Regions from separate parts of the Paenisporosarcina sp. P4_D4 genome, predicted to be linked through region 2. Evidence: riboswitches for the same ligand, from Rfam matches in the RefSeq annotation. Region 2 holds a riboswitch; each other region holds the start of a gene.
The links. A riboswitch is a leader RNA that binds a small molecule or an ion and turns the genes downstream of it on or off. The one in region 2 is predicted to bind S-adenosylmethionine.
Positions count from the first base shown of each region.

Region 1: linked by a shared signal. The riboswitch ahead of AC1DSL_RS05640 (2,3-diketo-5-methylthiopentyl-1-phosphate enolase) and the one ahead of metK (methionine adenosyltransferase) in region 2 are both predicted to bind S-adenosylmethionine.
Region 3: linked by a shared signal. The riboswitch ahead of AC1DSL_RS00080 (O-acetylhomoserine aminocarboxypropyltransferase/cysteine synthase family protein) and the one ahead of metK (methionine adenosyltransferase) in region 2 are both predicted to bind S-adenosylmethionine.
Region 4: linked by a shared signal. The riboswitch ahead of AC1DSL_RS10825 (methionine ABC transporter ATP-binding protein) and the one ahead of metK (methionine adenosyltransferase) in region 2 are both predicted to bind S-adenosylmethionine.

Region 1 is NZ_JBFUIO010000013.1:9,254-16,972, reverse strand. Features, by position in the region: gene corA (magnesium/cobalt transporter CorA) at 1-700, opposite strand, end outside; gene AC1DSL_RS05660 (hypothetical protein) at 934-1,068, shown strand; gene AC1DSL_RS05655 (hypothetical protein) at 1,337-1,543, opposite strand; guanidine-I (ykkC/yxkD leader) riboswitch at 1,713-1,816, shown strand; gene AC1DSL_RS05650 (DMT family transporter) at 1,875-2,210, shown strand; gene AC1DSL_RS05645 (DMT family transporter) at 2,210-2,524, shown strand; SAM riboswitch class I at 2,677-2,781, shown strand; gene AC1DSL_RS05640 (2,3-diketo-5-methylthiopentyl-1-phosphate enolase) at 2,854-4,068, shown strand; gene AC1DSL_RS05635 (2-hydroxy-3-keto-5-methylthiopentenyl-1-phosphate phosphatase) at 4,065-4,724, shown strand; gene AC1DSL_RS05630 (methylthioribulose 1-phosphate dehydratase) at 4,721-5,350, shown strand; gene AC1DSL_RS05625 (cupin domain-containing protein) at 5,353-5,883, shown strand; gene AC1DSL_RS05620 (YjcZ family sporulation protein) at 6,142-6,240, opposite strand; gene AC1DSL_RS05615 (plasmid pRiA4b ORF-3 family protein) at 6,347-7,000, opposite strand; gene AC1DSL_RS05610 (TVP38/TMEM64 family protein) at 7,224-7,719, shown strand, end outside.
Region 2 is NZ_JBFUIO010000007.1:67,677-75,395, forward strand. Features, by position in the region: gene AC1DSL_RS03805 (alpha/beta hydrolase) at 1-243, opposite strand, end outside; gene AC1DSL_RS03810 (gamma carbonic anhydrase) at 347-865, shown strand; gene metK (methionine adenosyltransferase) at 1,019-2,215, opposite strand; SAM riboswitch class I at 2,415-2,538, opposite strand; gene pckA (phosphoenolpyruvate carboxykinase (ATP)) at 2,736-4,322, shown strand; gene AC1DSL_RS03825 (hypothetical protein) at 4,364-4,804, opposite strand; gene AC1DSL_RS03830 (hypothetical protein) at 4,822-5,271, opposite strand; gene AC1DSL_RS03835 (alpha/beta hydrolase family protein) at 5,275-6,060, opposite strand; gene AC1DSL_RS03840 (NUDIX domain-containing protein) at 5,999-6,511, opposite strand; gene AC1DSL_RS03845 (hypothetical protein) at 6,559-6,861, opposite strand; gene AC1DSL_RS03850 (Dps family protein) at 6,969-7,418, opposite strand; gene ytzI (YtzI protein) at 7,519-7,665, shown strand; gene yidD (membrane protein insertion efficiency factor YidD) at 7,662-7,719, shown strand, end outside.
Region 3 is NZ_JBFUIO010000001.1:9,687-17,405, reverse strand. Features, by position in the region: gene AC1DSL_RS00090 (homoserine dehydrogenase) at 1-88, opposite strand, end outside; gene metX (homoserine O-acetyltransferase MetX) at 61-1,116, opposite strand; gene AC1DSL_RS00080 (O-acetylhomoserine aminocarboxypropyltransferase/cysteine synthase family protein) at 1,133-2,422, opposite strand; SAM riboswitch class I at 2,540-2,657, opposite strand; gene AC1DSL_RS00075 (glycerol-3-phosphate acyltransferase) at 2,797-3,447, shown strand; gene pepT (peptidase T) at 3,636-4,862, shown strand; gene AC1DSL_RS00065 (ABC transporter ATP-binding protein) at 5,163-5,987, shown strand; gene AC1DSL_RS00060 (IucA/IucC family C-terminal-domain containing protein) at 5,990-6,658, shown strand; gene AC1DSL_RS00055 (hypothetical protein) at 6,783-7,487, shown strand; gene AC1DSL_RS00050 (sensor domain-containing diguanylate cyclase) at 7,618-7,719, opposite strand, start outside.
Region 4 is NZ_JBFUIO010000042.1:10,328-18,046, reverse strand. Features, by position in the region: gene AC1DSL_RS10850 (acyl-CoA dehydrogenase family protein) at 32-1,816, shown strand; gene AC1DSL_RS10845 (arsenate reductase family protein) at 2,091-2,450, shown strand; gene gcvH (glycine cleavage system protein GcvH) at 2,525-2,905, shown strand; gene AC1DSL_RS10835 (toprim domain-containing protein) at 3,093-3,434, shown strand; gene AC1DSL_RS10830 (thioredoxin family protein) at 3,447-3,755, shown strand; SAM riboswitch class I at 3,813-3,920, shown strand; gene AC1DSL_RS10825 (methionine ABC transporter ATP-binding protein) at 4,171-5,196, shown strand; gene AC1DSL_RS10820 (methionine ABC transporter permease) at 5,189-5,857, shown strand; gene AC1DSL_RS10815 (MetQ/NlpA family ABC transporter substrate-binding protein) at 5,911-6,735, shown strand; gene AC1DSL_RS10810 (hypothetical protein) at 7,199-7,719, shown strand, end outside.

The DNA.
Region 1 (7,719 bases), on a different contig from region 2:
CTCGGTTTGACTCCACAATTTCTGTCAGTTTGACGAGGTGATCAGAAATATCCGCAAAGTAGGAATGTTCGTGCTGTTGAAGGTTAAAACTACTCGAGTTTAAAACTCGGTACATCAAATCACGCATCGGCAAAATCGTTCGGCGCAACCATAACAAGTCACTGCGCATTTCAAAGACAGTATCCATCGAAAAATGCTTCATATCAAACGTCATCTGATCTTCAATTTCGTTCAAATGGTCCTCAATCTTGTACACAAGTGGAAAGTAGGAATCAACCACTTTGTCGAGAATTTGATACATCGCATAAATCGCTCCACGTTCCCAGAAGGAGGCATCGCGTTGCAATTTTTCTCGAACCAAGTCCAATTCTTGAACGGTATTATGATGAAAAGTAACAACAAAATTCTTTCCAACGAATAAATCCAATTCTTCTGCTTCGAGTGTCTCTTCATTCAGCGTATGGACGACAAAGAAATGATATCCATCGTGGTAATCGACTTTCGGGCGCTGCAAGCGGTGTAAACAATCTTCAATCGCCAGTGGATGGAAATGAAAGAACGAATCAAGCAAAGCCCATTCAGTGGCTGATGGTTTGTCAAAATCAATCCAGTACCAGTCGAATGACTTTTTATGTAGATCTTCTAAAGGAAAGTCCATTTCTAATTGGCTATCAACGGTAACTCCAAATGTTCGAATCATAAGTAAAACCTCGTTTCACACTGTAAATGCTAGTAGTAGTTTACCACGAAAGTTCGATGTGCTTGTATTGAAGCCAACAAAATTCGTTTGAAAAAGGAGAAGTTACCAGTCGATTTCTTATAACTTCACATTAAAAGTTCATTTTCTAAATAATGTCTTAACAAGTTATTCACATCCTCTTCATATTCATCTATTACACTAAAGGTGCAAGCTCAAATCCAAGGAGGTCCTACATGAGTCAAACACGTTTGAAAAAGAAAGCTTTACCTATCGCAATCCTTTCGTTTTTAGCCATCAGTGGAGTCGCGGGAACCATTGCCACATTTCCATTTCATAAACGACAACGAATACCTCTAAAAGCTAGATAAAGGAAAAATAAAAAATGCGATTTAAAGGAGAGTCATTAACGTGGAAATTCAACGAAGACCTTGGAAAAAAATATCTTTGACGCGATTTATGGACTTCATAAGTAAGTCCACTCAAAGAGCACAAGAAAAGAGATTTTCTCAATTAAATTCATCACAGACACCTTGGAATTAACTAAACGCAATCATAAATAAATAAATTGATTCACTTTACTACTCTCATTTCTTATGGAGAGTTTTTTCTTGTTTAAAAACTCCTTCATACGGGAATTTACATATCTTTAATAACTTTTACCACTCCATACGCTGACAGATACGAAATCGGGATGAGAAGAAAAAGAATGATCAATCCAATCATCGTACCAAGTGGAGAGATAGGAAGTAGATTACCTGCAAAAAATCCAAGTATCTGAAAATAAATGACGAAAATGACGATGGACATGATTAGAATAATCATCTTATTTTTGAAGGTTTTCATTGTGATTCTCCTTCCGCAACAACCAAATATAGTACCATTAAGTATTACATTTACTTCCAATTGTTACAACTGTTTCTTTAAAGCGAGCGCATCGTTTGACTCTCTGTAAAATATAGTTTATTCTAGCCATGGAATTAATAAATTCATAAAGCGCCATTTTCACAATGGCGGCCAAGTTTTCTAGGGTTCCGCAAACAACCGGTTTGGTCTGGTCCAAGAGAAAACGCTTTGCACACATGCAAAGATACACGGAAGGATAAAAGCCTGGGAGATGACGTATGATACGTTTATCTCTCGGGCTTATTTTGATTTGGAAAAGGAGTATGTTTTCATGAATAAAGAATGGATGAAAGTCTTCATAGCAGCATTTTTTGAAGTGTTTTGGGTAATTGGTCTCAAGCATGCGGATGATATTTGGACATGGTTGGGCACGGCAATTGCGATTTCAGTGAGTTTCTATTTAATGATTATGGCAGGGAAAACACTTCCTGTTGGAACCGTGTATGCAGTGTTTGTCGGACTTGGTACAGCTGGTACAGTGATTGCGGATATCCTCTTTTTCGGGGAATCATTTAGTATCGCAAAAATTGCCTTGATTGCACTTCTGTTAATTGGGGTTGTCGGGCTTAAGCTGGTGACAAAAGAACAGGAAGAGGTGGAATCCTAATGGCGTGGATATTCTTAATCATTGCTGGATTGTTTGAAATGACAGGTGTGGCGATGATCAGTCAAGTGCATAAAAGTCGCAATTGGAAGTCCATTAGCGGATTGTTCGCAAGCTTTTTGGCAAGCTTCCTGTTCCTTGCACTCGCCATGGAAACCCTTCCGATGGGTACGGCATACGCAGTGTGGACAGGTATTGGTGCTTCAGGTGGAGCGATTTTAGGCATGATTTTATACGGGGAGCCTAAAACATGGTTGCGCATGCTGTTTATTGCCATGGTGTTAGGAGCGGCTGTCGGTTTGAAATTTATTTCTTAGGACGGTCATATCTATTTCCCGGCAAACATAGCATAACTTTATCACACACATAAAAAGCAGTATATTTTAATTTGTTAGAAAATTATGTTGACAAGTATTTTGCACCCTGTCATAATCCAATTTAGATTTTAAAAAATATCATATCTACATTTTTCTTATCAAGAGCAGGTGGAGGGACTAGCCCTATGAAACCCGGCAACCGACTTACGCGAGTAGGCACGGTGCTAATTCTTGCAGCAGTAGCTGACAGATAAGAGGATGTTAGTTCAACTACTAACCTCTTCTTTTTTGTGAAGAGGTTTTTTATTTTCCCTAAAGAGGTGGAGACATTGAGTGAAGTAATCGCGACTTATTTAGTCCATAGCATAGAAGAAAATTTAGAAAAAAAAGCAGAAGGCATCGCACTTGGCTTGACGGTCGGATCATGGACCGACTTACCGCAACTGGAACAACAGCAACTGAAGAAACATAAGGGACGCGTTGTATCTGTCCAAAAAGAAAATAGTCAATTAGAAAGCCGAACGAAAGGAATTATTCGCATTGCATACCCCATGGCGAATTTCAGTCCTGATTTGCCAGCCATTTTAACGACGACTTTTGGCAAGTTATCACTGGACGGGGAAATCAAATTAATTGATTTGGAGTTCAGTCCGGAATTAACGGGCCACTTTCCAGGGCCGAAATTCGGCACAGAAGGAATCCGACAATTGACAGGCGTGCAAGAACGACCATTTGTCATGAGTATCTTTAAAGGCATACTCGGGAAAGATTTGGGCTTTTTACTAACACAACTCGAACACCAAGCACGCGGTGGTGTGGATTTTGTGAAAGATGATGAAATTTTATTCGAAAACGAGTCGACGCCTTTTGAACAACGGATTGTAAAAGGACGTGAAGTACTCGAGCATGTTTTCTCGGAGACAGGTCACCGCACACGTTACGCAGTGAATTTGACAGGACGTACATTCGACTTAAAAGACAAAGCAAGACACGCGACAGAGCTAGGGGCAGATATGTTGCTGTTTAATGTTTATGCATACGGATTGGATACACTGCAAAGTTTAGCTGAAGATCCAGAAATTGCGATTCCGATTATGGCACACCCAGCCGTTTCGGGAGCATTCACTCCATCCCAAAAGTATGGTCTCTCAAACCACCTCGCACTGGGTAAATTATTGCGACTTGCCGGGGCGGATTTCTCGTTATTTCCTTCACCATATGGCAGTGTGGCCTTGGAAAAATCAGAAACACTACAAATTGCAGATGCACTCCATGTTCCTGGTTTGATAAAGACCTCTTTGCCAGTGCCTTCAGCCGGAATTCATCCGGGCATGGTGCCGCAACTGATTGAAGACTTTGGTATTGATTCCGTCATCAATGCAGGTGGCGGGGTGCACGGACATCCAGCAGGTTCTGCGGCAGGGGGCAAAGCATTCAGGCAAGCGGTTGATGCAACGCTTTCAAGGAAGACCTTATCAGAGGCTGCGCAAACAAATGCAGAACTGCAACAAGCACTGGAATTGTGGGGTGACAAAGTACGATGACACAACCCGTTATATTTTGTGATTTTGATGGCACGATTACCACGAAAGATAACATTATGGCCATCATGAAAAAATTCGCACCCCCCGAGTGGGAGCCGATTAAAGATCAGATTCTCGGCCAACAAATAACCATTCAACAAGGCGTGACACAACTTTTCAACTTGCTATCAACCGACCAAAAAGATGAAATTACCCAATTTGTATTGGAACAGGCACAAATTCGAGAAGGATTTGAGGATTTTGTGGCCTATACGAAAGCACAGAAGATTCCACTCTTTATTGTATCTGGAGGCATTGATTTCTTTGTTAAGCCACTCGTGAAGGAACATATAGAAGACGACCGTATTTACTGCAATGTGGCAGATTTTTCTGGAGAAACCATCACAATCAACTGGCCTCATACATGCGATGAACATTGCTCGAATGGCTGTGGTTGTTGTAAACCATCCATTATCCGCAAACTGAGTGACGACAACACTTACAAAATCGTCATCGGTGATTCCATTACCGATTTGCAAGCGGCCAAACTGGCAGACAAAGTCATAGCGCGGGACTTCCTCATCGAAAAATGCGAAGAACTCGATATTCCTTTTGAGCCATTTGAAACATTTACAGACGTGATTCACATTTTAAAGCAATTGGAGGTACGCACATGAGCAATTACTTTTCCCGTTGGAACGAGCTTGCGGCCATAAAAAAAGAACTCGCAGACCGCGATTGGTTCTACGGAACGAGTGGTAATTTATCGATTAAGGTAACGAATGAACCGGTTACATTCCTCGTTACAGCATCCGGTAAGGACAAAAGGAAATTCACGGATCATGACTTTTTACTGGTTGATGCAGCTGGTGAAAAGTTGGAGGAAACGATGTCAAAGCCATCGGCTGAAACTTTGCTCCACGCTAAGATTTATAACAAAACAAATGCCGGTTGTGTCCTTCATGTGCACACGATTGACAACAATGTCATCACAGAACTGTATAAACATGATACACATATCGATTTCACCGGAAATGAAATTATTAAAGCACTCGGTTCCTGGGAACAAGATGCCAAAGTCAGCATTCCGATCATTCCAAATGTCGCGCATATCCCGACACTTGCTGAACAATTTGATCGTTATGTAACAGGGGACACGGGAGCAATCCTGATTAAAAATCACGGCATCACGGTGTGGGGCAAAGACGCTTTTGAAGCGAAAAAATATTTGGAAGCATGGGAATTTTTATTCTCGTACCAAGTGAAAATAGCAACTATAAAACATGTAGTGGGGAGTTATTAAAAATGGCATACATTCGCAAACACGCAAACAACGAACGCATTGAAGAAGAGCAAGCAGTCATCGCCTTTTTGAACAGCAATGAAGTTATTTATGAAAAATGGGACATCGAGAAGCTTCCAACCAATCTTCGTGAAAAATTCAATTTAACAGATGAAGAAAAACATCAGATTCTATCCGCATTCGGAATCGAAATTGCTGACATTTCCGAGCGACGCAACTACCAGCAAGCGGATGTGATTTCACTCTCTGAATCAACGCCTAACTTGGAACAACTGTTGAAAAATTTCCAACAGGAGCACCATCATGAAGACGATGAAGTGCGTTTCATCGTCAGCGGTCATGGCATTTTCGTCATTCAATCGGAAGACGGAGAGTTCTTTGATGTCGAGTTGCAACCGGGAGACTTAATCTCTGTACCTGAAAATGTTCGGCACTACTTTACGCTGATGGAAGACCGTAAAGTTGTAGCAGTACGCATCTTTGTCACGACAGAAGGCTGGGTACCGATTTACGAGAAGGAAACAGTCGCTTAATTAAAGGTTGATTACTTTTTGACCACTTGATAAAGGTCTTTGACCAGTCAAGATTGATTTTCATCCAGTCAGCCCAAGTTTTTGACCATTCGTAGCCGCTTTTCGTCCATTCGCCTAGACACGGAAAAAATCATCCTTTCCAGACACACAATAAAACCTGACATCCCGTAAGGAGTCAGGTTTTTTGTACTTATTACACACGATGGGGGAAGAAAGAGTCGTGCGTCATAGTCGAATGTGAGGGTTAATTTCTATAAATTAGTATAGACAACTCGCACCGACAATAATTAACAAGATGAAGAGAACAACAATCAACGTGAACGTAGAACCGCTAGTATTGCAGCATTCGTATCCCATGCTTTACACCACCTTTTTAGAAAGGATGCTTTAGCATATGCACATCTTTGGCACTGACTCGGGAAAAAATCACGGTTCATTACACAAGATTGTTTCTTGCTTCACTTTATTTTATTTGGCCACACCATTCTTCTTTCAAGACGGCATTTACTTTGGCTAAGTTGAACTTTTGATACCCTTGACCTTCTGCCCATGCTTTCATCCCCGCGTGTTCAGGGTCATCTTTGTCTTTCATGACACGCTTGAATTCGTCATATCCAGGCGGACCTCCCACATCTTCAGGTGGGCAAGTACCTTTGCCTTCGAGCAGTTGCGGATAATTATACGCGTAATCATCCACTACTTGTTCGAGCACCACTTCGTGGTCCCAGCTGTCTCCAAAGTCATACATGTAGCGAAATACGGGGGAGTCATGGACGTATTTGGTCAAATCCACATCGCGTGCGAGTAATAGCTGAGTACGGATAAACCGTTGATACATTCTGAATTCATACGATCCTTCTTCTGGCGGGTTTTTCATATAGTATTGGGCCATGCCGAAGTTTTCTGAAACCGATTCTTCATCGCCGACTAATTGAATCGTTTTATTGTTCTTGGAATCGTCGATGGAGAAATTAAATAAGTGACTATTTGTCCATCCGACTGAGGTTTGGATAATCGAATGTAAATCATAAAAATCGAGCGTCTCAGGTACGATAATGCGACGCCATACTTTCGGTTTTACATAATTTAGCGTGACAAGAAATTGATAGCCTTTCAAGATATCACCTCTACTTTAGAATTTTTCCCCATCATACCACAGAAGCATTTGTTCTGGTTTTCTGGAGAGTATTGGTGAGGCCTCATTGTTATAAAAAACGGCGTTAGCTGGAAATGTTTACAGTTCCCATTTCTATCAATTTTAAGAAACATGGTATGATAGAAGAAAATTAATTTATTGCACAATAAAATTATTTCCATAGGAAGATACAAGTGGGTGACGAATGAAAGAAGCGATCAACAAATTCACGCATAAAAACTGGTTGGTTTGGGCTGGCTTATTGTTGCTGCTCATTTTTTTACTATTAAATCGTCAGATCATTACTCTTCTCGTAAATCGTGACGTCGAAGGCATTCAAGATTTTTTGGATGATAATCTGCTTTATGCATATATATTTATGCTGGTCATCATGATTCTCCAAAATTCGTTTACGGTGTTTCCTTTACTATTAGTAATTACCATCAACATTACGCTGTTTGGATTTTTTGATGGTTTTTTATGGAGCTGGATTTCCAGTGTAATCGCCGCAGTCTTCGTCTTCTGTGCCGTCCGCTTCTTGTTTCAAGAAAGATTGATTGAAAAATTCAAACCAGGTTTACTTGTACAAATAGAAGCGAATGGATTTGCTTATGTATTCCAAGCGCGGATTTTCCCTTTAGTCCCGACTAGTTTGGTCAATATATTGGGAGGATTGAGCACGGTTCGGTTTTGGCCGTTTA
Region 2 (7,719 bases):
GTTATATGTAAGCGAAGCGTCAATCAAGTGATTGATAAAAGTGCCATAGGATTGAAAATCCTCGTCATGTGCTTGTTTATTGAGAGCCGATTCTCCGTGCCCCGGTAGATCCCCCATTACAACATGAAATCCTGAACTTCTAAACTCTTCTATAACCCAGGCGTACCTACGATGATGTTCATACGCGCTGTGTACGATGGCGATGACTGCTTTAGCCTGTCCATCAGCTTCCCATTTCCACATAATCATCGCTCCTTCTATTTCTTTATTCGACGAAGTCATCCTTTTTTAGTTCCTCTTTTTTTGTATAATGAAACCATATGGCAAGAAGAAACGAGGTTTTAGAATGATTTATCCATTTAATGATAAAACACCCATGATTGACCCATCTGTTTATATTGCTGATTATGTCACAATAAGTGGTGATGTGACAATCGGTCCAGAGTCCACTATTTGGTTTAATACCATTATTCGTGGTGATGTCAATGCGACACGAATCGGCCGAAAAGTTAATATTCAAGATTTGTGTTGCCTTCATCAAAGCCCTGCCGCTCCATTAATTTTGGAAGATGAAGTCACCATCGGACACCAAGTAACTTTGCATAGCTGTACTATACGAAAAGGCGCCTTAATTGGCATGGGTTCCATTGTCCTGGATGGCGCAGAGATTGGTGAAGGTGCATTTATTGGAGCAGGCAGCTTGGTTCCACCCGGTAAAGTAATTCCCCCAGGTATGCTTGCATTGGGACGACCGGCAAAAGTGGTTCGGGAGTTGAATGCTGAAGACAAATTAGATATGGAACGTATTGTGAGAGAATATGCTGAAAAAGGACAGATTTATAAGGCAATGCAACAACAAAAGTAAACGGATAGTAAGGACCGGGTGATAGAGCCCGGTCCTTTTAATATGTTGAAGCATTCTTAAATTTATTCCCGTTCAAATTGATTTGTTCCCTTTCGCCCACTAATTTCCAATAAAAAAGCCATTCCAGGTCATACCCGGAATGGCTTCTCAATCTTAAACGCCTGCTTTTTCTTTCAAAGTAGCCGCTCTGTCTGTTTTCTCCCATGGTACATCCAAGTCTGTGCGACCGAAGTGTCCATAAGCAGCTGTCTGCTTGTAAATCGGACGACGTAGATCTAACATTTTGATGATTCCAGCTGGGCGAAGGTCGAATGAATCGCGAACAATTTCAACAAGTTTCGATTCTTCTACAGTGCCTGTACCAAAAGTATCGATTGCAATTGATACTGGTTGTGCAACACCGATTGCATATGCAAGTTGAACTTCGCAACGGTCAGCAAGTCCTGCTGCTACGATGTTTTTCGCTACATAACGTGCTGCATATGCTGCTGAACGGTCAACTTTTGTCGCATCTTTACCAGAGAATGCGCCGCCACCGTGACGAGCGTATCCACCGTAAGTATCTACGATAATTTTGCGACCAGTTAAACCAGCATCCCCTTGTGGTCCACCAATTACGAAGCGACCAGTTGGGTTAATGAAGTATTTTGTATTTTCGTCAATTAATTCTGCCGGAACGACAGGATTGATGACATGTTCTTTCAAGTTACGTTGAATTTGCTCAAGTGTTACTTCTGGGTGATGTTGAGTAGAAATAACGATTGTGTCAATACGCAACGGTTTATTGTTTTCATCATATTCTACAGTTACTTGTGTTTTGCCATCTGGACGTAAGTATGGAAGAATTTCTTCTTTACGAACTAATGCTAAACGACGAGCTAACTTATGAGCCATACTAATTGGAAGAGGCATTAATTCCGGTGTTTCATTACAAGCAAAACCGAACATTAAACCTTGGTCACCTGCACCGATTGCTTCGATGTCTGAATCTGTCATCGAACCTTCACGTGCTTCCAGTGCTCTGTCAACACCCATTGCGATGTCAGCAGATTGCTCATCGATTGCAGTCAATACTGCAGAAGTCTCTGAGTCAAAACCATATTTTGCACGTGTGTAGCCGATTTCACGAACTGTTTCACGTACGACTTTTTGAATATCCACGTATGCAGATGTTGTGATTTCACCGGCAACAAGCACTAAACCTGTTGTTACAGTTGTTTCACAAGCAACACGTGCATTTGGATCTTCAGTTAAAATAGCATCTAAAATTGCGTCTGAGATTTGATCGCAAATTTTGTCCGGATGCCCTTCTGTTACTGATTCTGATGTAAATAGACGACGAGTTGTCATTTAATATTCCTCCTATATCCTTCGAGATTGCTCTCGGAAAATTCAAACGGTACTCATTTCCCATGTCCAGCTTATTCATTAGAATAAAACCTTCCGCCTTTTCGGGCTTCTGCACACGAGGATAAAGGGAGATGTCATAAAAAAAACCCTCTCTCACGTAAAAACATGAGGAAAGGCATTCGTTAATAGGCACCTTTCACTCTTATCATCCAAGGAATACACCTTGCTTCAGGTTCAGCACCTTTGCCAATTACTACTTGGTTCATAACTGCAGGTTGCCGGGTTTCATAGGGCCTGACCCCTCCACCAGCTCGGGATAAGAGTATCCGTTCAGTTTTACATCATAATAAACTAATGAAGCCTTGTCAAATATTTTTTTCGTTCTATATAAATGTTCGAAAATCAGATAAAATTAATTAGGCTATTAGTGTAGATTATTAAGCGTAATGTGTTATACTAATTTTCGAATCAAGGTTAACCCGATTTAAGGGTAATATACGATAAAGGAAGGTACATATACATGAATTCAGTGAACACGATGAACGAGCTGAACGACTTGTTAAATGGCCAAAACGTGCATGTGCAACTTTCAGTCCCACAACTTGTGGAGAAAGCAACATTACGTGGAGAAGCTGTCTTAACACCAACTGGAGCTGTAAAAGTAGTGACAGGAAAATATACAGGACGTTCTCCTAAAGACAAATATGTTGTTGTGGAAGATAGCTCGAAAGACAAGATTGATTGGGGCTCAGTAAACCAACCAATATCATCTGAAATTTTCAACTCTTTATATAAAAAAGTTGTGAACTATTTAAAAACAAAAGAAGAGTTATTTGTCTTTAATGGCTTTGCCGGTGCGGATAAAGAATCTCGCCTTTCATTGCAAGTAATCAATGAATATGCTTGGCATAACCTTTTTGCACACCAATTATTCATTCGTCCGTCTAAAGATGAGTTGGCATCGCATGAAGCACAATTCACAATCGTTTATGCTCCGACTTTCAAAGCAGATCCTGCAATCGATGGTACAGGTTCCGAAACGTTTATCATTGTGTCAATGGAAAAACGCATCATTTTAATCGGTGGTACTGAGTATGCCGGTGAAATGAAAAAATCAATTTTCTCTATTATGAACTACTTGCTCCCTGAGCAAGGCATCCTACCGATGCACTGTTCTGCAAACGTTGGTGAAAAAGGCGATGTTGCTTTGTTCTTCGGATTGTCCGGAACAGGAAAAACAACATTATCTGCTGATGCAGATCGTAAATTAATCGGCGATGATGAGCATGGCTGGTCAGATAACGGCGTATTCAATATTGAAGGCGGCTGTTACGCAAAAGCAATTAACTTAACACGTGAAAATGAACCACAAATTTTCGATGCAATCCGTTTTGGTTCTGTATTGGAAAACGTAGTATTGGATCCTGAAACGCGTATACCTGACTACGAAAATATTTCGTTAACTGAAAACACGCGTGCCGCTTACCCATTACAAGCAATCGACAATATTGTTGATCCTTCTGTAGCAGGTCATCCAAAAACCATCATTTTCTTAACTGCTGATGCGTTTGGGGTATTACCTCCAATCAGTAAGTTGACGAAAGAACAAGCGATGTATCACTTCTTAAGTGGATTTACATCGAAGCTTGCTGGTACAGAACGTGGAATTACATCTCCACAAGCAACATTCTCAACTTGTTTCGGTTCTCCATTCCTTCCCCTTCCTGCAACTGTATATGCAGAAATGTTAGGGAAGAAAATAGATGAGCATGATGCACAAGTCTTCCTTGTAAATACTGGCTGGACAGGCGGCGAATTTGGCGTTGGTAGCCGTATGAAACTTTCTTATACACGTGCGATGGTTCGTGCTGCATTGGAAGGCAAATTAGATAATGTTGAAATGGATAAAGGTTCAGCATTCGGTTTAGCTATTCCTAAAGAAGTACCTGGCGTACCTTCTGACGTATTAAACCCACGCGATGCATGGGCGGATCCAGCAGCATACGATAAAAAAGCACAAGAATTGGCTAATCGATTCCGTGAGAACTTCAATAAATTTGGATCAGTGTCTGAAGACATTATTTCTAATGGCGGTCCAATTATCTAGAATACAAAAATGGCTTGCACTTCATGTGCAGGCCATTTTTTTTACTCCGTATATTCAAAAACTGTCTCTTCTGGAAAGTAAGATTCTATCTCTTTAGCATCCTCTTTCGTTATCTGGTAGAAAAACAATTCAGATCCGTGATATTTAACAGTACAAATATGTGCACCATTTCTCTTGAATACTAATGTATACCAAGGAATTCTTGTCTGTCCTTCATTTACCCCATACAGTAGCAAGTCTTTTAGCTTCTGATTTAGAGGCATTGTAAAAATAACCAATCCACTTCCATATCGAATGGTATGAGCGAAAGGTTTAATCTTAAGAATTGCTTCTTTTTCATCTTCATGACAATGTACTTCGACTTCTGTAAACACTGGAAGTACCTCATTCATTAACGGAAACCAATAGCTAATACTCTTCCTAAGCTTGTTGGTTTCACTGGTTAGTAATAAAGAATCGTATATTATATGTAAATTTCCCATGCCTCACCCTCCTCTGCTTACATGAGGTGTTCTTTGAAGTATTCCGCGTTCTCGATTTCAGGGAATAGCGCTTCAAATTCTTCCGCTTCTTTCTCATTTACTCCATATAATACAATTTCTGAACCATATTGTGCTATCTCAAGCATTTGAATATCTTCTTTATAAAAGAATATAGTGAACCATTTTAAACCACCGTCTGCATCAATTGAATGATTACGTAAATAGTTACAGTTTTTTTCGTTCAATGTAATTGTAAACGATTTTACAAGTCCTTGATTCACAGAATGTGCAGAGAGTTTGGTCAATTCCTCAATATCATGCACTTCTTCCTGCCAACACTGAATTTCCACTGAAGCATATTCACTCGTATACGTATCCCAAAGCTTTTTCCAATATGACGTATCATTAGGGACCGAGGTTTTGTTAGCAGTACTGCTAGTCTTTAAATGAATTCGGATATGTTTCATATATTATTCCCCTTGTCGTTTCATCCAGTCCGTTAAATCTCTGACAGTTTGTCTATTGGTTTTCGAAGGGAAATAATGTGTGTAATCTTTAAAATACCAAGTCTCAAAATTTTTATTTCCATCAATGAGTGCTTTTTCGAGACGTAAGGCATGTTCAATTCCGACATTCCCATCTTTTCGTCCATGGATAATTAGAATTTTGGCATCAATAGCACTGACATGTTTGAGTGGTTGACGAAGTTCATATGCCTCAGGTACATTCGTAGGATTACCACCAATCACCCGCTTCATCATTCTACGCATGTCTTCACGTTCCTCATAGGTGAGAACCATGTCTGACACACCTGACCAGGTGACAACCGATGTAATATCTGAACGCAGAACAGCCGTCCATAAAGCCATAATTCCTCCACGAGAAAATGCAAACAGATGAATACGGTTCACTGAAATAAACTGTCTTAATACTTCTACTCCATTGGTAGCGTCAAACCGATCTTCCCCAGCAAATTCATCTCTACCTTCGCCGCCTCTGTTCCCACGATAATAAGGGGCAAACACCACGAATCCTTGTGTGGCAAACTGAGCAATTCGAGCAGATCGAACCATACCAATGTTTTGAATACCTCCACGTAAATAGAGGATTCCCTCATACTTGCCTTCTTTGCGTGGCTCCGCAAGTAACCCTTTTACCCTGAATCCACATGACCAATAGACAATTTCCGTTAATTTAACTTGTGGATTTGGACTTGGATACGGAAGTCTGTGTACAATTGTTCCGTCTACTTTCATCTAACATCACCTGTTCCAACATTTTTCTCATTCCGTCATCTGTCATATGAAAACTAAGATTAGTTGATTTGAAAAACTCCTGTATCGTCATCCATACAGGTCCCTCAGTCTCAAATCGTTCACTATTGTTTTCAATTGAATCAACTGTTGCACGGAAAACCGCCTTACAAAAAGGCTTACGCTCATGCACCATATATTCTGCAAACCATATTAAATTTGAAAGTTGTGCGCCTGTTTCTTCAAATACTTCCCGTTTTGCTGCTTGTTCTAACGTCTCGCCTGATTCTACTTTTCCACCGGGAAATTCAATCCCTCTTTGTGGATGTTTTGTTAGCAACCACTGGTTCTGCCTGTTCGCTAGCACGAGTACATGTGTGGTAGGAATTAAAAAGGCATTTGGTTCAAATGATAACGTAACTTTTAACCCATGCTGATCTACAAAAGAAAACATGCCTGCTACACTCCTTTCAAATAGTGTAGCGAAGGCATGCACAGCATTCAACTATAATAAGGCAATGTTTCTATTTGTTGTTTTGCTTCTTCATTTCCGTACTCATGAATGACAGCGTATAACTTTTTCAATCGTAAATCGACACCGTCATTTTCTGGGTCTAGATGATAAGGTACATAAGGCGTTTGAGCTCTCCAAAAACCTTTCCATTCAAAGGATTCCTTTTGATCAAATAATTGATCTAGTACGGTTAAAACTTCGGGCTCGGCTTCAATCTCATATTCCCATTGCGAATCCTCAGGATGGAAATAGTATCGGTGATGAGTGACCGAAACATATACTTTCGACATTTTTTCAACCCCTTTTTTCTAGCATGGCATTATGGATATATTTCATGCATGCAAACGATAGGAGAATTGAAAAAAGCAAATTCCCGGAAGGAATTTGCTGGAAATGCTTATTTGTTTGTATCGCCTAAAAAAGCATTTAACATCCATTGATGTTTTTCAATCGATTGATACACTGCATTCAATACATCTTCTGTCATATCGTCTTCATCTTTTGCAGCTTCGTCCATCCCTTTTTTCAATGATTTCATAATTTTACCGAAATCTTTTACAACTGTTTCAACCATTTGCATATCATTTTCTTTGCCTGTCGCTTCCGTAACATCTGATAGTTCTAAATGCTCCTTCAATGTGGCAACTGGTTTACCGCCTAAAGTAAGCAAACGTTCGGCAATTTCATCCATATGTAACGTTGCTTCATTGTAAAGTTCTTCAAACTTTGCATGTAATGTAAAGAATTGAGGTCCTTTTACGTACCAATGGAAATTATGTAACTTCGCATACATTACTGACCAAGTTGCTACTTGCTTATTTAGTTCTGTATTTAATGCTGCTGACATAAAAACTTCACACTCCTAATTTTATTTATCGCTCTGAATACTTTCAATTTACCACTAAGTTCTCTACAATAAACATACAGAACGAAGTGGAGTGAAAAAAATGTTAGCATTTATGATAATCGTCTCAATAGTAATGGTCATCGGCATCACCATGATGTTCCTTCTTGCAACTAAAAAAGCCTATAAAATAGAGCATAAAATAGATCCAGTTCCAACTGAATCAGCAGGCAAAAGTGACAACACATGAAATTCCTTGTGATGGGCATCTTCCGGTTTTATCAGAAATTCATTTCGCCAATGA
Region 3 (7,719 bases), on a different contig from region 2:
TTAATTGATCCTTTTTCTCATTAAGTATTTGGTAAATACCTTGACCAACTGTGCCAAAACCTAAGATTGCTGCTTGAATCGTCGCCATGACTTTACCCCCAAGTGAACAGATAATATATCTCCCCATGTCTCAAATTCAGTCAGAAAGCCATCATGACCGAATCTTGTGTTGACCATACAGAAATGATGATTAGGAACGAGATGCGCAAAAGAGCAAATGTCCTCAGGTGGATATAGTAAATCATATGTGAATGCTATGGTAATCACTTTTGCTTCAAATTGCTTTGCCGCAATTTCTATACCCCCTCTATCCCTTCCGATATCATGGGTATTCATTGCTCTTAACAAGGTAAGGTAGCTATTCGCATCAAAACGGTTAGCCAGTTTTACCCCTTGATATTTCATATAGGATTCGATTTCGAACAATCCATCGCTTCTGGTCTTTCTGGCAAAACGGTTCTTATGTAATTGTTCACTACGATAAGTAACCAGCCCCGCCATTCGAGCCGTTTCAAACCCCTTGATCTCCGAGGAACAGGTATAGTTTCCATTGAGATAATTCGCATCCGTCTCAATTGCATGGATTCCAATGTAGTTAAAAGCAATACCTGTGTCACTTAGATAAGGGGTAACTGCTAAAGGAATAAGAATATCCATATCTTTTGGATAAAGTAATCCCCACTCCAAAACACGCATGCCACCAAGTGACCCACCAACTACCGCATGAAGCCGATTAATACCCAAAGCTAGTAATGCCTTTTTTTCCGCATGCACCATATCACGAATTGTAATTGTCGGAAAGGATGATCGATATGGATTGCCTGTAGAGGGATTGATGGTCAACGGCCCCGTCGTACCCGAGCATCCTCCAAGGACATTCAGTGTAATAACTCGAAAAGAGTCGGTATCAATATTCTTTCCCGGTCCAATTAACCCGCTCCACCAGCCCGGTGATTCCTTTGATCCAACGGCATATTGATTGCCAGTTAACGCATGACAAACCAAAACAACTGGTGCTTCTGAAGGACCAAGAGTTTCATATGAAAGTTCAACATGCTCAAGCCATTCTCCAGACTCTAGTTGAAAATTCCCGATTGTCACACTTCCTGTTGCCATTAAATTCACCTCCACATTAAACCGTTACGACGGTGGCATGTTCTATTGCTTTCCCCAAATCGGCTACCAGGTCTTTCACAGATTCCAATCCTACTGATAGACGAATCAACTCTTCCGTTACACCCGATTGCTTCAACTCTTCACTGCTTAACTGTTGATGGGTTGTTGAAGCAGGATGGATAATGAGCGATTTTGCATCCCCTACATTAGCCACATGCGACCAGATTTGGACATGGTCGATAAGTTTTCGTCCTGCTTTCCGACCTCCTTTAATGCCAAAATTCACAATCGAGCCGTATCCATTCTTTAAGTACTTGTTTGCCAATTGATGAGATGGATGAGATTCGAAACCATTGAAACTTACCCATTCTACTGCCGGATGATTTGCTAAGTATTGTGCGACTGCAATTGCATTTTCATTATGTTTCGGTACGCGGAGATGCAATGTTTCAAGACCTTGCAAAAAAGCGAATGCATTATCCGGGCTTAGGCATGGACCGAAGTCACGCAGTAGCTGGACCCGCAGTTTAATCGCGAAAGCCACTTGGGGGACATCAATCCCGTAACGAAGGCCATGGTAGCTCGTATCCGGTTCCGTAAAGCCAGGAAACTTCTCGCTGTTCCAATCAAACTTACCTGCATCCACAACGACACCGCCGATTGACGTACCGTGTCCCCCAATCCATTTCGTAGCTGAATGAACGACTACATCCGCACCGAATTCGATAGGGTTGCTTCCGTATGGCGTTGCAAACGTATTATCGATAATCAACGGAATTCCGTTCTCGTGTGCAATGTCAGCTACAGCTTCTACGTCCAAAACATGAAGGCTTGGGTTTCCGATGATTTCCCCGAAAATGGCTTTCGTTTTATCGGTAATGGCCCCGCGGAAATTCTCAGGATCGGTGGAATCTACAAACTTCACCGTGATTCCATACCGTGGAAGTGTATTGGCAAATAGATTGTAGGTCCCACCATACAAATTGCCAGCAGCGACGATTTCATCACCGGCTCCTGCTACATTCAGAATGGAGAAGGCTATCGCAGCCATGCCACTCGATAGGGCTACCGCTGCTGTGCCACCTTCCAATAACGCGATTCGCTGTTCAAATACGTCCACAGTCGGGTTGCCGATGCGTGAATAAATGTGTCCAGTTTCCTGCAAGGCGAATAAGTTTTGGGCATGTTCCGTATCTCTGAAAACAAAAGAAGTTGTTTTGTAGATTGGCACTGCACGGGAACCCGTGATTGGGTCCGGCTGCTGACCTCCGTGTAAAAGTAGAGTTTCCGGTTGAAGATTTGTCATTGTTTTCCCTCCTGGATTGTGTTTTAGATGGAAGTGTGGAGGCGAAAGAGGAGTTTTATGAACAGAAAAAAGCCCCGTCTTCGCTTAAGAAGAGGGGCTCACAAGTGCGTGATCCTCCTCTTATCTTTCAGATCTCCACTAAAGAAATCTGTAGGAATTAGCACCTTTGCAAGTTAATCACTTGCCGGTTGCCGGGCATCGCAGGGCCTAGTCCCTCCGCCACTCTAGATAAGAGTATTTGATTTAGTTTTCCATCTTGAGAATCAGTATATGTTTAATATCCATAAATAGTCAAGAATTATTTATATAATTTTTTGAAACTTCTGCCAACACTCAAACGTTTAAAGAGTTAGTGAAAAAAAGGGGTTGGGAATATGAATCTTGCATTATGGGTGCTAATCACCTTACTATCAGGTTATTTAATTGGCTGTCTCCACGGTTCAAATGTGGCGCAACGGCTTTCTGGGGTGAATGTAAAGGAACAGGGAGTAAAGAATGCGGGGGCATCCAATGCCACTATTGTATTAGGCTGGAAATACGGGGCACTCGTTGCATTTGTTGATATTGGTAAAGGAATACTTGCAATCGTCCTTTTGCGTCTTATATTCGAATCTACTGATCTTTCCTTGGAGTATCAATGGGTCCTATTATTTCTTGTGGGGGCATCTGTCGTAATAGGTCACAATTATCCATTTCAGATGCATTTTGATGGTGGTAAAGGAACGGCATCTGTTATTGGAGTGATGTTAGTACTGGATTGGAGAATCGGATTGGTTGGACTTATCTTGCTGATTGTCGTTTCATTGGTGACAGATTACTTATTAATCGGTGTACTGTTCTTATATATTACATATATCATTTTAGCCTTTTTGATTACAGAAAGTACTATGCCAATTGTCATAACCACCGCACTCTTCTTACTTGCGTTATGGAAGCATCGCGAGAATATACACCGTTTGAGATCCGGGATGGAACCACGAGTTTCTTCGGTTATCAAAAAGAAAAAAGTGACTCACTCCAATTAATTGGGGAATCTATTTTTTATTCCGAATTTACTAAAAAGTCGTTAAAATTTCATTCGGCCAGAACAATCATTATTCCGTGAACCGAATGAAAGTGCTAAACTGAGGTAAGGGGTAAAGACTACTGGCCCGCATCATGTCGGTCAATATCTGCCCGACTCCGAACCAACTTTTCTAAGGGAGATGAAACCATGCAAGAAACATTAATCGAACGCCTTGTACGTTATGCCAAAATTGATACACAATCAGATGCTGAAAGCACCACTTGTCCATCTACACCAGGTCAGTGGGACTTATTGCACGAACTAGAAAAAGAATTGGCTTCAATCGGAATGGAAGACATTTCACTTGATGACAATGGTTATTTATTTGCCACTTTGCCTGCAAATTCAGAACGTGAATTGCCAACAATCGGCTTTTTAGCTCACGTCGACACAGCAACTGATTATACAGGTAAGAATGTAAACCCTCAGCGTATCGATTGCTATGAAGGTGGCGACATCCGATTAAACGAAGAAACCGTTATGTCTCCTGACGATTTCCCAGAGCTTAATAATTATATCGGGCACACTTTAATAACAACAGATGGCACGACTTTACTAGGTGCCGACAACAAAGCAGGAATTGCTGAAATTATGACAGCTATGGAGTTTCTAATTAATAATCCAGACATTAAACACGGCAAACTTCGTGTTGCCTTTACTCCAGACGAAGAAATTGGGCGTGGGCCACATAAATTTGATGTTGAAAAATTTGATGCCAAGTATGCTTATACAATGGATGGCGGACCTCTTGGAGAACTTCAATTTGAAAGTTTCAATGCAGCTGGTGCTAAAGTTATCACACGTGGGACAAGCGTTCATCCAGGTTCAGCTAAAAACAAAATGGTGAACGCTCTGACCATCGCCATGAAGTTCCAATCTTATATGCCTGCAGATGAAGTGCCTGAGAAGACTGAAGGACATGAAGGATTCATCCACTTGATGAATTTCAACGGGCATGTAGAAGAAGCCAAATTGTCTTATATCGTACGTGACTTTGACCGTGAAAAATTCGAAGCGAAGAAAGCATTATTTGAAGAAGCTGCTTCAAAAATCAAAGCAGAATACGGATCAAATGCAATTTCGTATGAACTGCATGATCAATATTTCAACATGGGTGAAAAAATTGAGCCTGTAAAAGAAATTGTCGATATTGCACATGAAGCGATGACGAATCTATCAATTAATCCATTAGTCATCCCAATTCGTGGAGGTACTGACGGTTCACAATTATCATATATGGGCATGCCAACACCTAATATCTTTACAGGTGGCGAAAACTATCATGGAAAATATGAATACATTTCAGTCGATAACATGGAAAAAGCAACCAAAGTCATGATTGAAATGATTCAACTGTTTGAAAGACAAGCTTAATATTGCCATAACACAAGCATTGACTGTCCTCCTGACAGACTGTGCTTGTTTTTTTATGGAATTTCCTATGACATTGAATTTCCCAATAAACGTCACCTAATTTTGCACCATCCGGCATATATTTTATGGGAATCGTAGAAAACATCATAAGCAGGTCATGATTACTTATCCTGCACCGACAACTTCACAATTTTGTAAAGACTTTTCCAGTAATTAATGAAAATCATTCTCATTAATTCTTTGTTTTATGGTATGATGTCTTAAGTGAGAACACCTATCAGTTAGATGGAGGTTACAATGATGCATACTGCTGTTAAAGCTGAATCCCTTTCAATTGGATATTCTGATCATTTACTATTTGAGAATTTAAATTTACATATACCCCGTGGAGAAATTTCCGTTTTTGTTGGCAGCAATGGCTGCGGAAAGTCAACGTTGCTTCGTTCTATTGCACGTTTATTGAAACCGACAACCGGTTCTGTCCTATTGGAAGGAAAAGATGTTCACCGCATGTCTTCCAAAGAAGTGGCTAAAAAAATGGGTATACTGCCTCAATCACCCGTTTCACCAGAAGGTCTGACGGTTCATGATTTGGTGAAGCAAGGCCGTTATCCCCACCAGTCATGGTTGAAGCGCTGGACTGAAGAAGATACAGAAAAAGTGGAAGCCGCAATGGAAGCAACGCGAATTAGCGATCTTCGTGACCGCGCCGTTGATACATTATCCGGTGGCCAACGACAACGTGCTTGGATTGCAATGACACTCGCTCAAGATACCGATCTCATCTTGCTTGATGAACCTACGACTTATTTGGACATGACGCACCAAATTGAAATTTTGGATTTGCTGTTTGAATTAAATGAGAAAAAAGATCGTACCATCGTGATGGTATTACATGATTTGAACTTAGCATCCCGATACGCCCACAATATCATTGCCATTAAAAATGGCGATGTCCATGCTCAAGGTAAACCGGAAGATATCATTACTTGTGATTTAGTTAGATCAGTATTTGGTATGGAATGCCAAGTTTCAAAAGATCCAATGTTCGGCACACCTCATTGCATCCCTTATGGTCGGGGACGCTGTGTAGTATCAGAATTACGAGTTTCTACAGGTGCGTAAGTATGAAGGATAGTCTTAAACAACTTTCTGTGTTTGTCGATGATGACCGTCAGCCCGTTATGACACTCGGTGAGGCTCATACTGCACATGGCATAAACAGAATACTTCAAACTGTTCGAGACATAACGGATGCACCAACGGATGCCGTTGCTGCATCTGTTTTTTTTCGCCGCATCGGTTTCTTGTTAGCAGCTCAATTCAATACGATTGCGGTACACAAGCAATTTTTTGCCGGACCTTTAAAACATATTGGTATTATTCAGGACGACTATACAATTAAGTTCACAGTACCAAGTGAAGGCTATATCAAAGTGCAAGATGAAGAACAAGCTTTACGATTCGTTCTGGACACCTATGGTCATCCTCTAGTTGAATTTTTTAGTCAACATGCGAAGATCCCTAAGTTGATTTTATGGGAAAATATATGGGGGTACGTCATATGGGTTTACAGTCAACTTATTCAGGATGGTGTTACGGCCGCCTCATCGAATCTGGAATTTTTGTTGCTAGAAAGCACGTGGAAACCGCAAATGAGACGTTCACCTTTTAAGCAATTTTTGCAAAACCAATCAGCCCTTGATGCAATGAAAGACTATAAACGAGTTACATGTTGTTTATTAAAAGAAATGCCTAATACCAATAGATGCTCTTATTGCCCACACGCTGACTAAGCGTGTTTTTTTAATTACTTCTTCTTTCCGAATAAATTTATTGTCCGACCCCCTTAAGTTATTAATATATTTCGAAAAATGTATTAGCGTCTAAGGGATGCAAATTTATTAAGAGGTGAAGAAAATGAAAAATTGGAAAAAAGCAAGCGCTGCTATATTAGCTGCAGGACTTATTACAACTTCTGCTGGACAAGTTTGGGCCAACGAAACTGAAAAAGTAGATTCTAGTTTAGAAGTTTCTCAAGACACTACTGTTACAGCTGAAGATTTAGAAATCGCTTCATTAGTTCCAACTGGTTATACTGCCAACAATATTTTTGCACTATCTAAAAACATTGAGAAAATTAGTAATCCGACAGCAAAAGCTGCATTGCAAAAAAACATTGATAAAGCATTAGCTAAATGGGCTGAGAAAAATGCTGAAACACCTGAAGTTCCTGAAGTAGAACTTCCTGAAACTCCAGAAGCTCCAGAAGCGGAACTTCCAGAAACTCCAGAAGTTGAAGTTCCTGAAAGTGATGTTCCTGTAGTTGAAGCTCCTGATACTGAAGTTGATGAAGAGAAGGAATTAAATGAAAAAGCTACAGCTGCTCTAGCTAAAGCTGAAGAGAAAAAGGCTGCTGCTCTAGCTAAAGCTGAAGAGAAAAAGACTGCCGCTCTAGCTAAAGCTGAAGAGAAAAAAGCTGCTGCTCTAGCTAAAGCCGAAGAGAAAAAGGCTGCTGCTCTAGCTAAAGCTGAAGAGAAAAAAGCTGATGCTCAAGCTAAAGTCGAAGAGAAAAAAGCTGATGCATCTGAAAAAGCTGCAAAAGCAAAAAATGGTAAAGAATAGTACAAATAACTAAATTAAGCATACAAATTGAGCCCAATTCGCATCCGAATTGGGCTCTTTTAATATGCCTTATATCAGCTTTGAATATGATTAGCACTCACTTTAAGCCAATCTTCCCTTGAGTAAACTATCAATTCTCTATATTAATTGGATTTGCAATGACTGTTCTATTTCTTCCTTGTTGTTTTGCTTGGTATAATGCTTTATCTGTAGCGTGAAGTAACTGGGAAAA
Region 4 (7,719 bases), on a different contig from region 2:
AGAATTATTGAAAAAATAGGAGGGAAACAAAATGACGAAGACGATTGCAAATGTAATTAAAGGCGGAAGCTTTTTAGTGGAAGATGTAGCACTTGATCGCGTCTTTACACCGGAAGACTTTACAGATGAACATAAAATGATTGCTAAAACAACAGAGGATTATGTTACACATGAAGTGGTGCCAGTCATTGAAAACTTGGAACATCATGAGTTTGAGCATTCTGTAAGACTATTAAAATCAGCTGGTGACTTAGGTTTACTAGGTGCAGACGTGCCTGAAGAATACGGCGGTCTGGCATTGGATAAAGTTTCATCTGCACTAATTGCAGAGAAAATGTCGCGTGCAGGTGGTTTCTCCATTACTCACGGTGCACACGTTGGAATTGGATCATTACCAATTGTACTTTTTGGGAATGAAGAACAAAAACAAAAATATTTGCCTAAACTCGCCACTGGCGAACTAATTGCCGCTTACGCGCTAACAGAGCCAGGTTCAGGTTCGGATGCTTTAGGTGCTAAAACTTCTGCCAAGTTAAATGCAGAAGGTACGCACTATGTATTAAATGGAGAGAAACAATGGATTACAAACGCTGGTTTTGCGGATGTATTTGTTGTGTATGCAAAAATTGACGGAGAACAATTCTCTGCTTTCATCGTAGAACGTGAATTCTCAGGCGTTTCAGTAGGCGCGGAAGAGAAGAAAATGGGGATTAAATCTTCTTCGACACGTACTTTAATTTTACAGGATGCACAAGTGCCGGTTGAAAACTTACTTGGGGAAGTTGGCCGTGGCCACGTTATTGCATTCAATATCTTGAATATTGGTCGTTACAAATTGGGAGTGGGTACAGTTGGTGCATCCAAACGTGCTTTTGAATTGGCTGTTGCCTATTCGAACCAACGTCAACAATTTAAAACACCGATTTCTTCTTTCAACTTAACAAAAGAAAAGCTTTCAACAATGGCATCCAAATTATATGCTTCGGAAAGTTTGATTTATCGTACGGTTGGTTATTTTGAAGACCGCATGAGTCAATTGAGTCCTGAAGAGCAAAAAGATGGCAAAGCTATTGCTGCTTCTATTGCGGAATATGCTATTGAATGTTCAATCAACAAAGTGTTCGGCACAGAAGTATTGGATTATATTGCGGATGAAGCAGTTCAGTTGCATGGCGGTTACGGCTTCATGCAAGAGTATGAAGTAGAGCGCATCTATCGTGACTCCCGCATTAACCGTATTTTCGAAGGCACAAATGAAATCAATCGTTTGCTGGTACCTGGTACGTTCTTGCGTAAAGCTATGAAAGGTGAACTTCCACTTCTTCAAAAAGCACAAGCGCTTCAATCAGAATTGTTAATGATGATGCCAGAAGAAATTGAAGATGCACCATTAGCTCAAGAAAAAGTATTGGTGCAAAATGCTAAAAAAATCGGCTTGCTAGCTGCAGGTTTAGCGGCTCAACGTTACGGTACAAAACTTGAAACTGAACAAGAAGTATTGACAAACATTGCGGACATCGTGAACAATCTATTCGCAATGGAATCAGCTGTTCTGCGTTCAGAGAAAGCAATCCAGCGTGACGGTGTTGATAAAGCGAACCAAAAACTTCTATACACTCAAATCTTCTGTCAGGAAGCTTTTGAATGTATCGAAAAAGATGCGAAAGAAACATTGATTGCTGCAGTTGAAGGCGATAACTTACGCATGATGCTTTCTGCACTGCGTAAATTGACTCGCTCTACTCCTTATAATGTAATTGCCAAAAAACGTGAAGCTTCGGTTAAATTGATTGACGCTGTGAAATACGTAGTTTAATAAAATTTCGATATTTGACCCTATTATTGAACAAGGCGAAGTGCTTCTGCCACTTCGCCTTGTTTGTATTTTAAGAAAACTATTAATACTAAAAATCACCGATAGGTTCTTCGATGAACCTAAGGAGAACTTCCTTCAAAACTGGAAATAAACAAGTGAAAATATTTGATTGACGCAAAGAAAAACGTAGAATAAAAAATCCGAACGCTTCTGATGAGGTGTTCGGATTTATTTTTTGATAGACTGGTTAAAATGATGATAAGGAGGTTTAATGATGGCTATTACGTATTATGGATATCCGAAATGTAGTACTTGCAAAAAGGCTAAAGCATGGTTGGATGCCGAAGGTCTTACGTATCATGATGTACATATTGTAGAAACTCCCCCTTCAAAGGAAGAGTTGAAAAAGATCGTAGAGACAAGTGGGTTGCCGCTTAAGAAGTTTTATAACACGAGTGGAATGAAATACAGGGAGCTTGGTTTAAAAGATAAACTGCCGACGATGTCAGATGAAGAACAATATGAATTGCTTGCTTCAGACGGGATGCTCATTAAGAGACCCCTTGTGACGGACGGCTTGAAAGCCACAGTAGGTTTTAAGGAGTCGGATTTTACTGTGAATTGGAAAAGCTGATTTTCTGTTCTTGTTTTTAAGGAAAGATTATGTCAAACTGAAGTTGAATATATTACATATTTGGAGGGGTATTAATGAGCACACCAAAAGAATTACGCTACTCTGAGGAACACGAATGGGTTAAAGTTGAAGATGGAAAAGCACGCATCGGCATCACTAACTTCGCTCAATCTGAGCTTGGTGATATTGTATTCGTAGAACTTCCACAAGTAGGCGACGAAATCAAAACGAACGAACCATTTGGCAGTGTTGAATCTGTTAAAACAGTTTCTGAGCTATACGCACCAATCAGTGGTAAAGTAGTTGAAGTGAACAGCGGATTGGAAGACAGTCCTGAATTCGTGAATGAATCTCCATACGAGAATGCATGGATGATCGTTGTAGAACCTACAGATTTGTCTGAAGTGGACTCATTAATGACGGCTGAGCAATACGAAGAAATGACACAAGAGTAATATCGTTAGTTGAACGCCGACATTTGTTCGGCGTTTTTTGCATATGTCGATTATAACAGCGAGTTTAAAACGGGATATTGAAAAGAGTGGCAATGGTTGTGATCGGGAAGAGTTGCAACCTGATGGACTCCGTTTCAAGAAAACTTTTTAAACAATCTTTTATGTCAGTACAGCCAGGAGTGATCCCATGCCAATAGATAAAGTCATAATTGTAGAAGGTCGATCAGATAAACAGCGGATTCTGCGACTTATTGCAGAGCCAGTTGAAATTATCTGCACGAACGGAACAGTCAGCCCCACGCGATTGGAAGAAATATTAGCCCCCTACGATCAGTTGGAGATTTATGTATTTGTCGATGCTGATAAGTCCGGAGAGAAATTACGTGCGCTCATTAAACGTGAATTTCCCGAAGCACTTCATTTATATACTGATCCAGCCTACCGAGAAGTTGCGACTACACCAATGAAAGTTCTAGCGACTGTGTTGCTCGGAGCGAATATCGATGTTAAAGCGGAATTTATTGCCTAAAGGATGAATACAATGAAAGAATGGACGCGAGCGGAGTGGGAAAATCATTCTCAAAACGCAAAGAGGGCAGCTTATTATTTATATACGCCCATGTGTGGAACTTGCCAAGTTGCCTCAAAAATGATGGACGTTGTGGAAGAACTTTTGCCAGATTTGCAAATAGGGAAAGCAAACTTGAACTATGTAGAAAGTTTAGCGGTCGATTATCAAATCCAAAGCGTCCCTTGTTTACTCATTGCGGAAAATGGTCAAATAGTTGAAAAAGTTTATGCTTTTCAATCAGTTCCCTATCTATATAATCGTTTGCAAAAAAAAAATTGACGTTCGCATTTGAACGTGTTACATTATCATTCGTAACTAAAAACTTAATATCGTAAACTCTTATAAAGAGAGGCTGAGGGAAGTGCCCTATGAAGCCCGGCAACCGTCACAATTTGTGAAATGGTGCCAAATCACTCAAAGCGAATTCGCTTTGAAAGATGAGAGAACGGTCTAACGTATATAATTGTGCATTAGTCCCTTCTGCTTGTCTGCGGAAGGGATTTTTATTTTTTTAGGATATTTCAATAAAATGATGTTGATATTAAATGAAATGAAAGAGTTTATTTGCGCGCGTTATGCTTGAGTGCAGGTAAGTGGTTTTAAACTTCTTGACTCATGCGAAACATGCAGCCAGTGCAAATGCATGATAAAGAAAACAAATAAAATGGTGTATAAATTCAGAGGTGAAGTGAATATGATTCAATTAAAAAACTTATCAAAACGGTTTGAAACCGGTAATGGACAACTCATAGCGGTAGATGACGTGAATGTGACGATTGATCAAGGCGAGATTTTTGGCATAATCGGTTACAGTGGAGCAGGAAAAAGTACTTTGATCCGATTATTAAATGGCTTGGAAAAACCTACTTCAGGTAGTGTCACTGTAAATGGACACGAAATCTCGTCCAGTTCAGGACAGGATCTTCGTAGTGCAAGACAAAAAGTAAGCATGATTTTTCAACATTTCAACTTACTATGGTCGCGGACAGTCGAGGAAAATATCTCATTCCCACTAGAAATTGCAGGGATTAGCAAAACGCAACGTTCAGAACGAGTTAAAGAATTAATCGAACTAGTTGGATTGACAGGCAGGGAGAAAGCATACCCTTCCCAATTATCCGGCGGTCAAAAGCAACGGGTAGGAATTGCACGTGCCCTTGCCAATAATCCTGAAGTGCTGCTATGTGATGAAGCGACATCAGCACTTGACCCTGAAACAACAGATGCCATATTGGAACTATTGGTAGATATCAACAAACGGTTGGGTTTGACAATTGTCCTGATTACACATGAAATGCATGTCATCCGTAAAATTTGTCATCGGGTTGCAGTCATGGAAGCTGGAAAAGTGGTTGAAATGGGAAGTGTACTTCAAATATTCCAAACTCCTGAACAACCCATTACGAAACGTTTTGTTGCCCAGGTAAATGGTCCGGAGTCAGCCAGCCAGACGATTGCTCATTTGGTAGAGCAATATCCCTCAGGCAAGCTTGTGAAACTAGTTTTTGTCGGAGATAGAACGGAGCAACCGATTCTATCAAGATTAATTAAGCAATATCAAGTAGAAGTTAACATCGTTCAAGGGAATATCGCACAAACTCAAAATGGTGCATATGGAACGTTATATTTACAAATCGATGGCGATTCAAATGCCATCAATCAAGCGATTGATTATTTACATGGACAAGATGTTCATACGGAGGTGATTTCACATGATTGAAAACCTTCTACCGAATGTGGATTGGGAAAAAATGTGGGAAGCCACACTTGAAACGTTATATATGACTTCAATGGCTACCGTTTTAACTTTCATAATCGGACTTGCACTTGGAATTTTGCTGTTTGTAACTAGCCCTCGTCAATTATGGGCAAATAAAATAGTGTACTGGTTAACAGGGGCGTTCGTTAATATTTTCAGATCCATCCCGTTTATCATCTTAATTATTTTGTTGATTCCGTTTACTAAATTCCTACTCGGTACGATTCGTGGGGCAAATGCTGCATTACCGGCACTAATCATAGGTGCAGCACCATTTTATGCCCGCATGGTCCTGATTGCATTACGTGAAATAGATAAAGGTGTAATTGAAGCTGCTCGCTCAATGGGCGCTAAAACTTCCACAATCATTTGGAAAGTGCTTCTTCCAGAGTCCATGCCTGCATTAATCTCAGGACTGACCGTTACAGCAATTGCCCTTGTAGGTTATACCGCGATGGCAGGAATTATTGGAGCGGGCGGTCTTGGAACACTCGCATTTTTAGATGGCTTCCAACGCAGTAGGGGAGATGTAACAGTTGTTTCCACAATTATCATTTTACTAATTGTCTTTATCATCCAATGGGTGGGAGATTCGATCACAACAAAAACAGACAAACGTTAAGGTGCTTTCGGGTGAAAGCTCGATCAAATAAACAAAAAAAGGGAGAGAAAATGATGAAGAAATTTGTAGCAGGAATTTTATTATCGGCAAGTGCAATCACTCTAGCGGCATGTGGAGGAGGAGCTGGCTCATCATCAGGTGGAGACAGTAAAGAACTTGTAGTGGGAGCATCTAACATACCCCATTCAGAAATTTTGGAACAAGCAAAACCGTTGCTTGAAGAAAAAGGTATTGAACTTAAAATTGAAACTTACCAAGATTACATTTTACCGAATGAGGATTTGGAAAATGGCGATTTGGATGCAAACTACTTCCAGCACATTCCTTACTTCGAAGCTCAAATGGCCGATCATGGCTATGATTTTGCCAATGCTGGCGGTATCCATATTGAGCCAATCGGTGTGTACTCAAAAAAATATAAGTCTCTGGATGAACTTCCTGAAGGAGCAACGATACTGATTAGTAATTCAGTTGCTGACCATGGTCGTATCCTATCTATGTTGGAAGCTGAGGGTCTAATCACATTAAAAGAAGGCATTGATAAGACAACAGCAGAAGTAAAAGATATTGTAGACAATCCGAAGAACTTGGAATTTGATGCAGAATACGAAGCGGCACTTCTTGTACAAATGTACGAAAATGAAGAAGGCGATGCGGTGTTAATCAACTCAAACTACGCAATCGACGCTGGGTTGAACCCATTGGAAGATTCAATCGCTATTGAAAACTCAGAATCTCCATACGTAAATATCATTGCTGTAAAAGCTGGTAATGAAAAAAATAAAGAAATTAAAGCATTAGTTGAAGTATTGAAATCTAAAGAAATTCAAGATTTCATTTTAGATGAATGGGGCGGTTCGGTCGTTCCAGTTAAATAAAGTAATCCTATGGACGCCGGGAAACCGGCGTCTTTTCTATTTCTTGGAAGATGATACTTAGTCACCCAGTAAATTGAAGATTGTTTTTTGTAGGAATTATTGGGTGAGACCGATTAAATGGTATTTGATGCCGATTAAATCCAAGACAATGCCGATTAAATTTCATTTTACTCCAAATTAAATGAGTGTCATACCGAGTTAGGATTTAATCCAAACGATGATTATATTAATGATTGTACATTACATAGCACAGGATAGTTTTGAATTGGCAACAAATATAAATGGAGATGAGGCATCACCATGTTAATCGTGAATCGACTTTCACGTGAAAAAACTAATGAAAGTAGCTCTTTGGAATCATAATTTTCAATGTGTTCCGACTATTTTGTATAGCCTTTACATTGGGAATATTGTTATGGTAGGATAATGATGCAAATTGACTACATATAAAGGAGATTCAATGATGAAAAAATTATTACTACTACTTACTTCACTTACAATCGTTCTTGCGGCATGTTCATCTGATAAAGAAGAAAAGCCGGAAACAACAACAAACGGAGCAGCAAAGACTGAAGAAAAAGCTAATCCTGCAGCAGATATGATGAAGTTTTATTTATCCATTTCTCAATCAATTAATGAGGTTGATGCTGATTTAAACGCTTTTGAAGATGCAGCGGGTGAAGCTACGCTTCCTGAAGGTGCCGATCTTCAAACGATGAAAGATGCAGCAAAAGCTTCTGCAGACAATACATCAGCAAAAGTAGAGGCGTTGGAAGTTCCTAAAACCTTAACAAAGCAACAAGAAGCAATTAACAGCGCACTTTCTAAAATTCAAGAAGCTTACACAATGAAATCAAAAGCGTTAGCTTCTGAAGGCGAAGTTCAATTAGATGAAGCAAATGCAAAATTCCAGGAAGCTGACAAAGAGTTAAATGCTGTCCTTGAAGAAATCGGTTTGGTTGGTTCAAGTATTTTTAATGAAGT